DNA from 2 places in the Microbacterium sp. C448 genome. Region 2 is predicted to be linked to the other one. Evidence: predicted binding sites of a transcription regulator. Region 2 holds the regulator's gene; the other holds the start of a gene.
What was found. Region 2 encodes LexA, which represses DNA repair genes until DNA is damaged. Its sites were predicted from a motif close to TCGAACANNTGTTCGA; they were not measured.
Positions count from the first base shown of each region.

Region 1: a site for LexA is predicted at 1,422-1,437, ahead of MIC448_RS09460 (HNH endonuclease signature motif containing protein). Genes of this name have one in related genera too.

Region 1 covers NZ_HG779691.1:15,565-20,804, reverse strand. The annotation lists partial or broken gene MIC448_RS09470 (class II aldolase/adducin family protein) at 1-279, opposite strand, end outside; gene MIC448_RS09465 (LacI family DNA-binding transcriptional regulator) at 388-1,383, opposite strand; gene MIC448_RS09460 (HNH endonuclease signature motif containing protein) at 1,491-2,798, shown strand; gene MIC448_RS09455 (NAD(P)-dependent oxidoreductase) at 2,851-3,687, shown strand; gene MIC448_RS09450 (hypothetical protein) at 3,691-4,329, opposite strand; gene MIC448_RS09445 (small multidrug efflux protein) at 4,335-4,856, opposite strand; gene MIC448_RS09440 (MerR family transcriptional regulator) at 4,915-5,240, shown strand, end outside.
Region 2 covers NZ_HG779591.1:9,206-16,630, forward strand. The annotation lists gene dapF (diaminopimelate epimerase) at 1-39, shown strand, start outside; gene MIC448_RS00920 (class I SAM-dependent methyltransferase) at 88-732, opposite strand; gene hflX (GTPase HflX) at 863-2,380, shown strand; gene MIC448_RS00930 (prolyl oligopeptidase family serine peptidase) at 2,397-4,325, opposite strand; gene MIC448_RS00935 (hypothetical protein) at 4,377-5,771, opposite strand; gene lexA (transcriptional repressor LexA) at 5,844-6,611, opposite strand; gene MIC448_RS00945 (LysM peptidoglycan-binding domain-containing protein) at 6,949-7,296, shown strand; gene MIC448_RS00950 (histidinol-phosphate transaminase) at 7,349-7,425, shown strand, end outside.

The DNA.
Region 1 (5,240 bases), on a different contig from region 2:
CGCGGTATCACTCGACGGAGAACGATCACTCCCCGGCGTCCCGGCGATGACGTTCCCATCCAGATCGCACAGAATCATGTTCTCCGGAGCGAGATCGTCATACGACACACCACTGGGCTTGATCACGAACAAGTCCGCCCCGGGCACACGACCCGACACATTCCCACCCGTCCACACCACCAAGCCGTAACGCACCAACTCCGCATGCAGCGCGGCGACCTCGATTCGGGTGGCGGCGATCGCTGCCTCGACGGAATTCGGGTCTTCGGTCGTGCTCACGGGGGCTCCATCGGTCTCGCGGCGGTCGCCTCGGGTTCGAGCGACCCTCACGATGTTACCGGTACCATCCGATTTGCGCGAGAGTCCGTCCGCCGCTGGGGAGTTCGTTCAGTCGCCGAGCGGAATCGCAGAATCGCGCACGACGAGCACCGGAGGCTCAGCGAACGCCTCCCCCGGCGCGCCGACGACCTCAGCGACCACCCGCCGCGCTTCGGACGCGAGGTCGAGTCGCACCGTCGTCAACGCGGGCAGGTAGAACGCGGAGTCGGGATTGTCATCGAACCCCACGACCGAGACCTCGCGGGGCACGTCGATGCCCTGAGCACGCAGTCCCGCCATCAGACCGAGCGCCATCTGATCGTTCGCAACGGCGAGCGCAGTGGGCGCCTGTGCGCGCCCGAGGGCTTCGGCGACCGCCTCTGCGAGCGCATACCCGGCAGCAGCACTCCAGTCGCCCTCCCACCGGTCGGCGAGGGTCAAGCCTGCGGAGTCAAGCGCGTCAGCCACACCCCGGGAACGAGCCGTCGCCTCGAGCCAGTCACCCGGGCCCGCGACCTCCGCAATTCGTCGATGCCCGAGGTCGATCAGGTGCGCCACCGCGAGTGCCGCGCCCGCCGACTGAGTCGCCACACCGGTGCCGCCGTGCAGGGCGACGATCGGAACACCGGGCGCCGCCGCGGTGGCCGCCTCGAGCGTGCGCGTGTGGGGTGCGACGAGCACGATGCCGTCGACGCCCTGCGCGAGCAGGTGCTTTACCGCGGCTTCGACCGACGACGCATCCGCGGCGTCCGCGTAGGCCGTGGCGATCCAGCGCCCTCCCGTTCGGGCCGCCGCCTCGAGAGCGGCGACCCCTTCGGCGGGTCCGTAGAGGGCGGCATCGGATGCCACGACGCCCAGGGTGCGCGATGTGCTGGTGCCCAGGGCTCTCGCGGCGTTGTTGATGCGATAGCCGAGCGCCTGGATCGCATCGAGTACCCGCTGACGCGTTTCGGGGCGGATGTGCGGATGACCATTGAGCACGCGCGACACCGTCTGCGTCGATACTCCGGCGTGCGCGGCGACGTCGCGGACCCCGACGGCGCGCACGGGGGCGGGCTGCGTCATCTGTCATCCCCTCCTTGGGCTGTGCCTCAGCGTAGTGATAGTACATGTGTACTATTTGTTTGCTTCTGCCGTAGCTTTTCATCGTATCTTTGTGCTACGCTCGATCTGTGATCGAAGTCCTCGAGCATCCGCAGACATCGTCGACGAGCGTGTCCATGGAAGAGTCGCTGGGCTTTCTGTTCGATGATCTCCAGGGTGATCAGTTCGCGTCGATCCGGCACGATGCGCGTCGTGCGGCCGGTATCGCGGAGGCGATCGAGATCGCGCGTCGGCATCCGTACGTCTACACGGACATCGTCGGGCGAGACGGCGAAGACCTGGCCGAGCGTGGGGTTCTGCTCGATCTGTCTCTGCGTCTGAACGTGTCCGAGCAGACCCTCCGGTCCCACGCGTACACGGCATCGGCCGCATCCGAGTCGTTGCCGTGGCTGTGGCGTCGCGCCCTCGACGGCTTCGCGCCTCTCGTACTCGTCGATGCGGTCGTCGCGGGAGCCGCCCGGCTGCGTGCTGCGGACGGTGCCTCTCCCGAAGAGATCGCGGAGGCCGAGTCGGCCATCGCTGAACTTGACGCAGCCACATCGGAGTGGGTCCTGTCCTGCACGCGCGCCGCATTCCGCGCACGCCTCAAGCGGCTGCTCGAGCGCCTCGACACCCGTCGCTCCGAGGTACGCCACGCCGCTGCAATGCGCGATCGTCGCGTCTGCATCGAGCACGTCGACGACGGGATGTCGTGGGTCTCTGCCCTCGTACCGACCGTCGACGCGGTGGCCCTCGGTCGTCGCCTGGACGCGACCGCAAAGGCGACGTCGAAGGATATCCGCGAGCTGCGCACCCGCGATCAGATCCGCGCCGACCTGTTCGCGTCATGGTTGAAAGGCGACGGGACGGCGACCGCGGTCAAGACGAAGGTCTTCGTCACCGTGCCGGTTTCCCTGCTCGCGGGAGAGGGGACGACGGCGGGCGCAGGTGGCGACCTCGCAGCCCGGCTGGCCGGGCTCCCCCGCGAGGATGCGGAGCTCGTGGGTCACGGTCCCATCGATCCACTCACGGCCGCTCAGCTCTTCAGCGATGCCAAGGCCTTTCACCGCGTGATCACGGATCCGGTACGCGGGGTCGTGCTCCAGATGGACCGCCGCACGTATCGCCCGACAAAGGCGCAGCGGGATTGGCTCGTCCTGCGATACGGAAGGTGCGCTCGCGATGGCTGCACGCGCCTCGCCCTCGACGCCGACATCGATCACGACAAGCCCTGGGCTCTGGGAGGGAAGACCGACGAGGTCAACCTGCGCCCGCTCTGTCCTCCGGATCATCAGCACCGGCACATCACCAAGTTCCGGTTCATCACACGAAGCGACGGCACGGTCAGGGTGGAGACTCCCACGGGATACGTGAGTTCCGCTCCGCCGCCGTTCTGACCGAGCGCGCTTCACCCGCCCTCGCACGGCACCCGTGTGCGAGCCTGGAGACATGCGCATCGCTCTCACTGGTTCCTCCGGCAAGCTCGGTTCCGTCGTCCTCAATGAACTGCGCGCCGCCGGGCACGACGTCATCGGCATGGATATCGTCGGGCAACGCGGGCCCGGATTTGTTCGTGTCGACCTCACCGACTACGGCCAGGTGGTCGATGCCCTCACCGCCGTCAACGACCAGCACGACGGCTTCGACGCGGTGGTCCACCTGGCTGCCATCCCGGCTCCCGGCATAGCGCCCGATATCGCGACGTTCCACAACAACATGCCGAGCACGTTCAACGTCTTCTGGGCTGCGATCCGCCTGGGCATCACCCGGATCGTCTACGCATCGAGCGAGACCGTGCTCGGTCTGCCCTTCGATGTGCCGCCGCCCTACATCCCGGTGGACGAGGAGTACCCCGCCCGCCCTGAGTCCGTCTATTCGCTGGTCAAGCACCTCGAGGAGCAGCTCGCGATCGAGCTCGTGCGGTGGCATCCGGATGTCTCGATCACCGCACTGCGCTTCTCGAACGTGATGGTGCCCGAAGATTACGAGGCGTTCCCCTACGACGCCGACCCGCGGGATCGCAAGTGGAATCTCTGGGGCTACATCGACGCGCGCGACGGCGCCCAGGCCATCGAGCGCGCACTGCAGGTTGCTCCCCCGGGCTTCGACCGCTTCATCATCGCGGCGGCCGACACCGTCACGACCCGGCCGAACGCCGAGCTCCTCGCCGAGGTCTTCCCCGACGTGCCCGTCCACGGCGACCTCGGCGAGCACGACACGATGCTCTCGATCGTGAAAGCACGGCGCCTGCTCGGCTACGACCCCCAGCATTCCTGGCGCGACTGACCCCTACTCGCCTCCGTCGAACAGACCGCCATCCAGGACCCAGTTGTATCGCAACCGCAGCGCACGCTCGGTGCTCGCGACGAGAGTCGCGACGACCAGCGAGATGTTCGCCCACGCCGGCAGATGAATAGGGCTCGCGAAGGTGCCGATGTTGTCGGCGATCAGCGGAATGTGTGAGATCTCGTCGATGATCTGCGGCACACCGAGAACGAGCGCGATCACGAGGATGATCAACGACGCGGACCCTATCGCGCGACTCAGGACAGGGTGAGCACGCTCGAGACGAGCACGACGACCCTCTGCGGAGGCCTGATCGGGAGTGAGCTGCCGCTCCGAACCATCCGGGGTGACGTAGTGACACCGTTTGATCCCGAAACCCGAGACAACGACCTCGATCTTGCCGCCGGGCACGGTGAACGTCGCCGGAAGTTTCGACGTCGCCTCATGGACTCCGTCGCGGTAGAGCTTCGCGAGTACGGTGCCGTTCGAGTCGCCTCCGTGGCGGACGTCGACCGTCCACGTCTGACGGGAGCCGTCCGGACTGACAAGACCCAGATGGAAGACGGAGCGCGAGAACAGCTGCCACCAACGAAAGCGAGGTAGTGGGTGCCCATCTCCGGGCTTCACCGACCTTTTGAGCATGTGCTTCAGACTCCCACGACGTAGGTCATGGCCGCCCAGATCGACACCGTGGTCACGGTTGTCCAGACGACGATGGCCACCGCCTGCCAGAGCAAGACCCACCCTCGCCGAGTTCCGCTGGCGACCAAGATCGCGGACGTGAACTGCGTCGGGATCGCGAGGGGGCCCAGGATGCTCGCGCCGGGCACGCCGAACCGAACCAGCCACCGCTTGAAACGCTGACGCCCCTTCGACTCTGACTTGCTGGGCGCCGCGTCGTCCTGAGAAGCGCTGGCGCGGTTGACGACGGCGGTCCGCGCCCTCGACGTGAGCAGCACCACGACCAGAACACACAAGAAGTTGCCGGATGCCGCGGCGATCGCGGCGACGATCGGATTGAGCCCGCCGACGATTCCGATCATTGCCGCGACCTCGCCCTCGACGAACGGAATGGTCCCGGCGAGCATCACGATGAGAGGGCGGAGGATCTCGGGGACCTGCGCGACCATGTCCTGGAAGTTGGTGACGAGCTCCTGAAGAGGGTTCATGATTTACGAGTAGAAACCGTGTTCCGACAACACAGTCAAATCGGGCAGAATCGACCGGATGGCATGGAGCACACGCGAGCTCGCGGATCTCGCCGGTACGACCGTCAATACGGTGCGGCACTATCACCGCGTCGGGCTTCTCGACGAGCCCGATCGGATGTCGAACGGGTACAAGCAGTATCAGGTTGAGCACCTCGTGCGGCTGCTGCAGATCCGGCGTTTGAGGGATCTGGGCGTACCGATCGAACAGATCGAACAGGTCGGACAAAGCGGCGATACGTCCTCGCAGGCACTAGAAGCCATCGACGCGGAACTGGCGTTGAGCATCGAGCGCCTACAGCGTGCGCGAGCCGAGATCGCCGCGATCTTGCGGGGCTCCTCGGC
Region 2 (7,425 bases):
GCGGTGCTGGTCTTCTCGGGCGACGTCGCCCTGGCCTGAGCGGCAAAGCGGACGCTCCGCTCCGACGCCAGGTGACTCGCGCTGAGCTCAGGTAACGATGTCGAGAGGCGTCGTCGGCGGCGAACCGTGGCGACGGACACGGATCACGCGGTAGCCGCGCCCCGTGGCCGCGCGATGCACGCTGTATCCGTGCTCGAACGTCGAGGCGAGCCAGCGTTGCAGGGAATCGGAGCCGAGGTTCCGCTGCACAACGAGCCACGCGTCGCTGCGCTCGTCGAGGCGGGGGATCCAGCGCTCGAGCAGGCCGTGCAGCTCGTTCTTCCCGACGCGAATCGGCGGATTGGAGCGGATGCTGCGAAACACCACGTCGTCGGGAACACCATCCGGCAGTACAGCGTTGACATTGGGGAGTCCGAGGTTCGCGGCGTTCCGGCGCACGAGATCCAAGGCTCGCTCGTTGACGTCCACGGCCCACACGGTTGCGTGCGGAGACTGCATCGCCAGGGTCAGGGCAACCGGGCCCCATCCGGAGCCGAGATCCAGCAGGTGTCCTCCCGCGGGAGCTGCGGGGGTGTTCGCGAGAAGTACGGCAGTCCCCGCGTCCAAACGATCGGGGCTGAAGACCCCGCCAGCGGTCGTCAGCTCGACGGATCGACCATTCAAGTCGACACGGATCTGACGTAAATTCTCGGCGCTGGCGGGACTCGCAGAGAAATAGTGGTCGCTCGCCATGGGTGCGAGCGTAGCGGAGTACCCGTGTCGCGCGGGAGGCTAGAGTTTTACGACGTCGCGCGGACACGACGACCACGGATGCCAGGGGGCCTCTTCACGAGGCGGCACGAGGCATCCGGAGAGGAAATACATGACCGACACCATCCCCACATCTCATGAGAACGGCGAGGCTGACGACGTCGTCGCTCGCGTTCTCGCGCGCGCCGAAACGCGCTCGGGCGTCCGGACGTTCGGGGCTGCGCAGGCGCTGCAGGATGCCTCGACCACCGCTGGCGCGGATTCAGACGGCGATCAGTGGGATCGCGAAGATCGCCAGGCGCTCCGGCGCGTTCCGGGGCTCTCGACCGAGCTCGAGGACGTCACCGAGGTCGAGTACCGGCAGCTGCGGTTGGAGAACGTCGTGCTCGTAGGCGTCTACCCGCAGGGCGAGCAGGAGGACGCCGAGAATTCGCTGCGCGAGCTCGCGGCTCTTGCCGAGACCGCCGGCGCGATCGTGCTCGATGCCGTGTTGCAGCGGCGCCCGCATCCGGATCCCGCAACCTACCTCGGCAGCGGCAAGGCCCAGGAACTCCGCGACCTCGTCGCGGCCGTCGGTGCGGACACCGTGATCGCCGACACGGAGCTTGCGCCCAGCCAGCGGCGCGCGCTCGAGGACGTCGTCAAGGTCAAGGTCATCGACCGCACCACGGTCATCCTCGACATCTTCAGCCAGCACGCGAAGAGCCGTGAGGGCAAGGCGCAGGTCGAGCTCGCGCAGCTGGAGTATCTGCTCCCGCGTCTGCGTGGTTGGGGTGACTCGATGTCGCGTCAGGCCGGTGGCCAGGTCGGCGCCGGCGGCGCGGGTATGGGCTCGCGCGGACCCGGTGAGACGAAGATCGAGCTGGACCGCCGACGCATCCGCACGAAGATGGCGCTGCTGCGCCGCCAGATCCGCGACTTCGCGCCGGCTCGCGAGGCCAAGCGCGCCGAGCGTACCCGCAACACGATCCCCTCGGTCGCGATCGCCGGGTACACGAACGCGGGCAAGTCGAGCCTGCTCAACCGGCTGACGAGCGCGGGTGTGCTCGTCGAGAACGCGCTGTTCGCGACGCTGGATGCCACGGTCCGTCGTTCCGAGACGGTCGATGGGCGCGTCTTCACGCTTACCGACACGGTCGGTTTCGTCCGCAACCTTCCGCACCAGTTGGTCGAGGCCTTCCGCTCGACGCTCGAAGAGGTCGCGGGCGCGGATGTCGTGCTGCACGTCGTCGACGCGGCACACCCCGACCCGGCGAGTCAGCTCGCGACGGTCCGTGACGTCATGGCCGAGGCGGGCGCTCGCGACGCCCACGAGATCGTCGTGTTCAATAAGGCCGACCTGATCGATGCGGATGACCGGATGGTGCTGCGCGGCCTTGTGCCGAACGCGATGTTCGTCTCGTCCCGCACGGGCGAGGGCATCGACGAGCTGCGCACCGCGGTCGAGGCGGCGCTGCCGCTTCCGGCCGTCGAGGTACACGCGCTCGTGCCCTACGACCGCGGAGACCTGGTGTCTGCGGCCCACGATTCGGGCCTCATCATCTCCGAGGGTCATGAAGAGGGCGGCACAGCGTTGCACGCACACGTCTCGGCCCGGCTCGCGGCCGAGCTGGCCCCCTTCCTCCGCTGACCGCTTCCGCTGCCCCTCAGGACTCGAGGGGCAGCACGGGCACGCCCGGCGCCGCGAACCCGAACACCTGCCCGAGAAAGCTCAGCTCGCTCTCGAGCGCGTGCTGGATCGTTTCGGCACGACGGAAGCCGTGCGACTCGCCCTCGTAGACCACGAGCGCGTGGCTGATTTCTTTTGCCGCGAGGGCATCGCGCATGGCGTAGGCCTGCGCGGGCGGCACGACCGGGTCATCCGCTCCCTGCAGAAGCAGCACGGGCACGCTGAGGTTGTCGATACGTCTGAGCGGGGATCGCTCTTCGTAGACAGACTCGGCTTCCGGGAGCGGCCCCACGAGCCCGTCCAGGTAGTGCGCCTCGAAGTCGTGCGTGTCTTCGGCGAGGGCGCGGAGGTCCGCGACGCCGTAGCGGCTGATGCCCGCCGAGAATGTCTTCGACGTCGTCAGCGCGGACAGGACGGTCCATCCGCCGGCGGATCCGCCCTTGATCGCCAGGCGCGCGGCGTCCGCCATTCCCACCGCGACGAGGCCCTCGGCCGCGGCGACGACATCCTGGACGTCGACGATTCCCCACTTCCCGGCCAGCCGCTCGCGGTAGGCGCGTCCATAACCACTCGAACCGCCGTAGTTGACATCGAGCACACCGATGCCGCGACTCGTGAAGTAGGCGACAGCGGGGGATGCCTCGCCCGCGACGTGGGCGGTAGGCCCGCCGTGAACGGTCACGATGTAGGGCGGGCGCTCGTCGGCGGGGCCGTCCACGCCCGGATTGGTCGGTGGGTAGGCGAAGGCGTGCACGGCGCCGCCGGGTCCATCGAACGTCATCGCGATAGCTTCGGGCAGCCATCCGACGCTTCTCGACGAGACCCCACCGCGAAGCGGCCGTGCGGATGCCGGGTCGTCGACGTCGACCAGCCAGAGTCCTGACGGTGTCGTCGCGCCCGCGCCCGTGATGAGAGCGCGAGTGCCCCTCACATCTCGAATCAGCACCTGGGCAGACAGGGGCGTCGGAATCGCTCGAACCGAGCCATCCGTGTTCTCCACGACAAGTTCGTCGCGGCCATGCGTGCGCACAGCCAGAAGCCGACCGTCTTCGAGCGGGGCGAACCACCGAGCGCCCAGGTTCCACAGCGGCCCGCCGGTGTCGGTGTCCGATTCCTCGGCCGCGGTCGGTTCGGCGAGGCCGCCGAGCCGACGACGCTCGAGCGTCCACCGGCCGGATCGGTCGGTCGTGTAGGTCAGCTCGTCGGGACCCGTCCACTCGGGTTGCAGAACGGATTCGTGGGATCCGCCGGCGACGATGCTGGTCTCGCCGCTGCGGGTGTCGAGTACGACCAGCTGGGTGGCATCCCACGGCATGTTCGGATGGTTCCACCCGATGTACGCCAGCCGGTCGCCATCCGGCGAGAGACGCGGGTAGGCGAGAAAGTCGTAGCCGGCCGCGAGCGGAACCGGCGCGGAGGGGGAACCGCCCACCGCGGGGACGATCTCGACGATGTCGCGCGCGGGATAGTGCCCCTCGCGCGCGACCTCGCGTACGGCGAGCAGGCGCCCGTTCGACCACGTCAGGTCGCCGTACTGCGTGCCCGGGGCTTCCGCGGTCAGGGGGCGGGGCTCGCCGTCCGCCTCGAGGCGCCACACACGTTGATCCGACTGCTCGACGAAGAAGAGGATGCCGCGGTCATCCACCGTCCACGCGCCACCGCCGTACTCGTGGACTCGCGAGCGGGCGCTCCACGGTGCCGGCAGCACCACGTCCGCGTCGGCGCCGTGGTCGGCGTTACGGGGCAGACGCAAGATGGCCGTGCGACCACGCTCCGCGGGAAGCGACTCGCTCCACCACGCTTCGTCAGTGACGAAGCGCGCGCCGTCGATGCGGGGTGCGGACGTGGTGACCTCGGCGGCCGAGATGGGGGAGGGCCAGGTTCCGAAAGGCAGAATCGTGGTCATCACGACAGGCTACGCGGAGGGGCCGACGCCGCGTACGTGACGCCGGGTGCCCTACGTCGTGACGCGCTCGGACCCACTCAGCTCGGGCTCGGCGCGCTCGGGCTCATCCTGTACCGCATCGCTCTGCGCGAGCTCGGTCGCCCACCAGGCCAGGAGTGCGACGACCAGAACGAGCGAGACATCGCCGATCGAGAGCGGACGCAACGCCAAGAGCCAGAGGATTGCCAGCGCGGCGAGGGCCACCCGCACCAGGACGCGGTACGCGTACATCCAGCGGCCGACGCGGCCCGTGTCCACGCCGCTTGAGCGAAGCGTCGAGCGCAGCCGGTGGTTGATGCCTGCGGCACCGGTCCGGATCGCGATCGCCGCTGTGCTCCGCCCCTGTACCCATGCAAGAAGCGCGAGCAGAACACCGATCAGCGCGACCACCGCGGCGGTGTCACGCATCGCCGTGACGATCTGTTCGTAGATGGCATCGACGGCCGTGATCGGGAGAGCGAGTTGCGACGCCGCGATCGACGCAACCGTTGCGCCAATTGCGAGGGCAATGGCGAGTGTTCCGCCGCCGATGGCAATGGCTACACCCGTGCCGACGAGGGCGACGCTCTTCCGGCGTGCGAGGAGCACACCACCGACGAACAGGGCGAGTGTGATGAGCGGTAGCCACCATCCGACCGTCGCGGCGATTCCATAGACGATGCGAACGGTGACGAGCGCGTCGCTCTGAACGAGCACGATCGTGCGGTCGACGGAGGGGATAGCGGAGGCGAAACCGACGCCCTGCGCCACGAGCCGCTCCTTCACCTCATCGATGATCGGGGCCAGCGAGATGCCGACCTCGCCGGCGTCGCTGACGGTGACGGCCCCCGTCGGGGTCGTGCCCGTCGCGGCTGCGGCAAGCCCACGATGGCTCGAGCGGAGGGCCGTCTCCCAGACCGAGGCGAAGAGGTCGGATTCCACGAGCTGGGTCACGGATGTGCCGATCAGGCCGCGGAGCCCTTCCACCGCCGGACCGCGGAGCAGATCTATGGCGGCCGTGGCCCGAGGCGGCAGTCCGAGCCCACCGAGTCCGTCGAACAGATCGTCGGTCAGGCCCTGCAGGTCGAGCGACTCGTCGATCGCCACCGTCGCCTCGTCGACGATCAGCGCCTGCACGGCGGGATCCTGCGCCAGGGGAGCGAACGTAGCGACGAAGGCGGTCTCGTCGACGAGTTCGGTGCGTGCCCACGCCGACACGATCGACACGGGTACCAAGAGCGCCGCGACGACGATCACTGCGGCGGACAGGACTCCGCGCCACGTGCCCTTCCGCGGCCGCGAGACGCGGTCCGGGCGAGCGGGCGTCGCTTCGAGGCGCGAGCGAAGCCGTTCGTTCTCGGCTTCGAGTTCGGCGAGCCGACGCGCGACCTCCGCGTCGTTCGCGGAGGCGGAGGTGGGGTTGGTCACATCCCCTTATACCGCTCCCACGCCTGCGCGCGCAGGTTTTCCCGCAACAGCGCCCGGGGCCACCGCGGGTGGTCAGACTGCGCGCAGGACCGCGACGACTTTGCCGAGAACGCTCGCGTGATCGCCGAGAATCGGCTCGAATGCGCTGTTGCGGGGCAGCAGCCACGTGTGGCCGTCGCGCCGCCGGAAGGTCTTGACGGTCGCCTCGCCATCGAGCATGGCGGCCACGATGTCGCCGTTCTCCGCGTTCGCCTGCGTGCGCACGACGACCCAGTCGCCGTCGCAGATAGCGGCGTCGATCATCGACTCGCCCGAGACACGCAGCATGAACAGTTCGCCCTTGCCGACGAGCTGGCGGGGGAGCGGGAACACTTCTTCCACCTGCTGGTCGGCAGTGATGGGGACGCCGGCCGCTATATGACCGACGAGAGGGACCATCGCCGCATCGCCCACGGGCGGGGCCGTGTCGGCGGGATTCTCGGTCGCGGTACCGGGGAGATCGATCAAGATCTCGATCGCGCGGGTCTTGCCCGAATCGCGCCGGAGGTATCCCGACAGCTCGAGCTGGTTGAGCTGGTGGGTGACGCTCGAGAGCGAGCGGAGGCCCACGGCGTCGCCGATCTCGCGCATGCTCGGCGGGTAGCCGTGCGCCTGAACCGCGCGCTGGATCACTTCGAGGATTGCGAGCTGCTTGTCGCTGAGGCTCTTGCGGCGGCGCGTGCGCGCCCGTGGCCCGGCGACTTCTTCGGTGACGGACGCGTCGTCCGCGCTCGCCTCCGAGTCCACGTCCCTCTCGGCATCCGACTCCGCCAGCGCGGAGTCCCCGGGCTCAAGCGTCATGTCGTGCTCCTTCCGCCGTACGAGGCGTCGCTCTGAATGCGATGTCGGTGGTCCCTGGTGTACTGCTCTTGCACCAGCGCGACCATCGAAACACTATCCGGTCCGTGGGACATTTCGGCACATCTGTTCGAGCGTGTCGAACGATTTCGGGCCATTCGAAGCGCAATAAGGACTTGACAACATGAAATACTCGAAGATAACTTCGGAACACAACTTCGCATCCGGCTCTCCCGGCCGAGAGCCGGATGCGGAGCTGGACTCACGACCGGCCCGCCCGGACTCGCGACCACCACGCTCATCCCGCGCTACACAGCACCGCACGATCCAGGAGGACAAGATGACCACCGCACTCATGTCGATGCCATCGCACACTCGCCTGCGGCTGACGGCACGCGGACGTCGCGTCGTCGTGAGCTTGGTGTCGCTGCCCCTGGCAGCAGCAGTGTTCGTCGGTGTCCTCGCGAGTGGCGAGGCCCTCGCCTCGCGCAGTGTTTCGGCGTCGGCCGATGAGTTCACCACCGTGCTGGTCGAGCCGGGTGACACCCTGTGGTCGATTGCCCTCGAGGTGGCGCCGACCTCCGATCCGAGGGATGTCGTGGACGAGATCGTCCGCCTGAACGCGCTCGGTTCTTCGTCTGTCGTCGCCGGACAGAGCATCGCGATCCCGGCCGACCTCGCCTCCTAGGGAAGAACACCCAGTCGTCGCCCCTCGTCTCGCGCGTCGTAGCATGGGAGGGGTGAGCGCATCCCTCGAAGACCTTCCTCTCCGTGACGATCTCCGAGGGAAGATTCCCTACGGAGCCCCGCAGGCCAG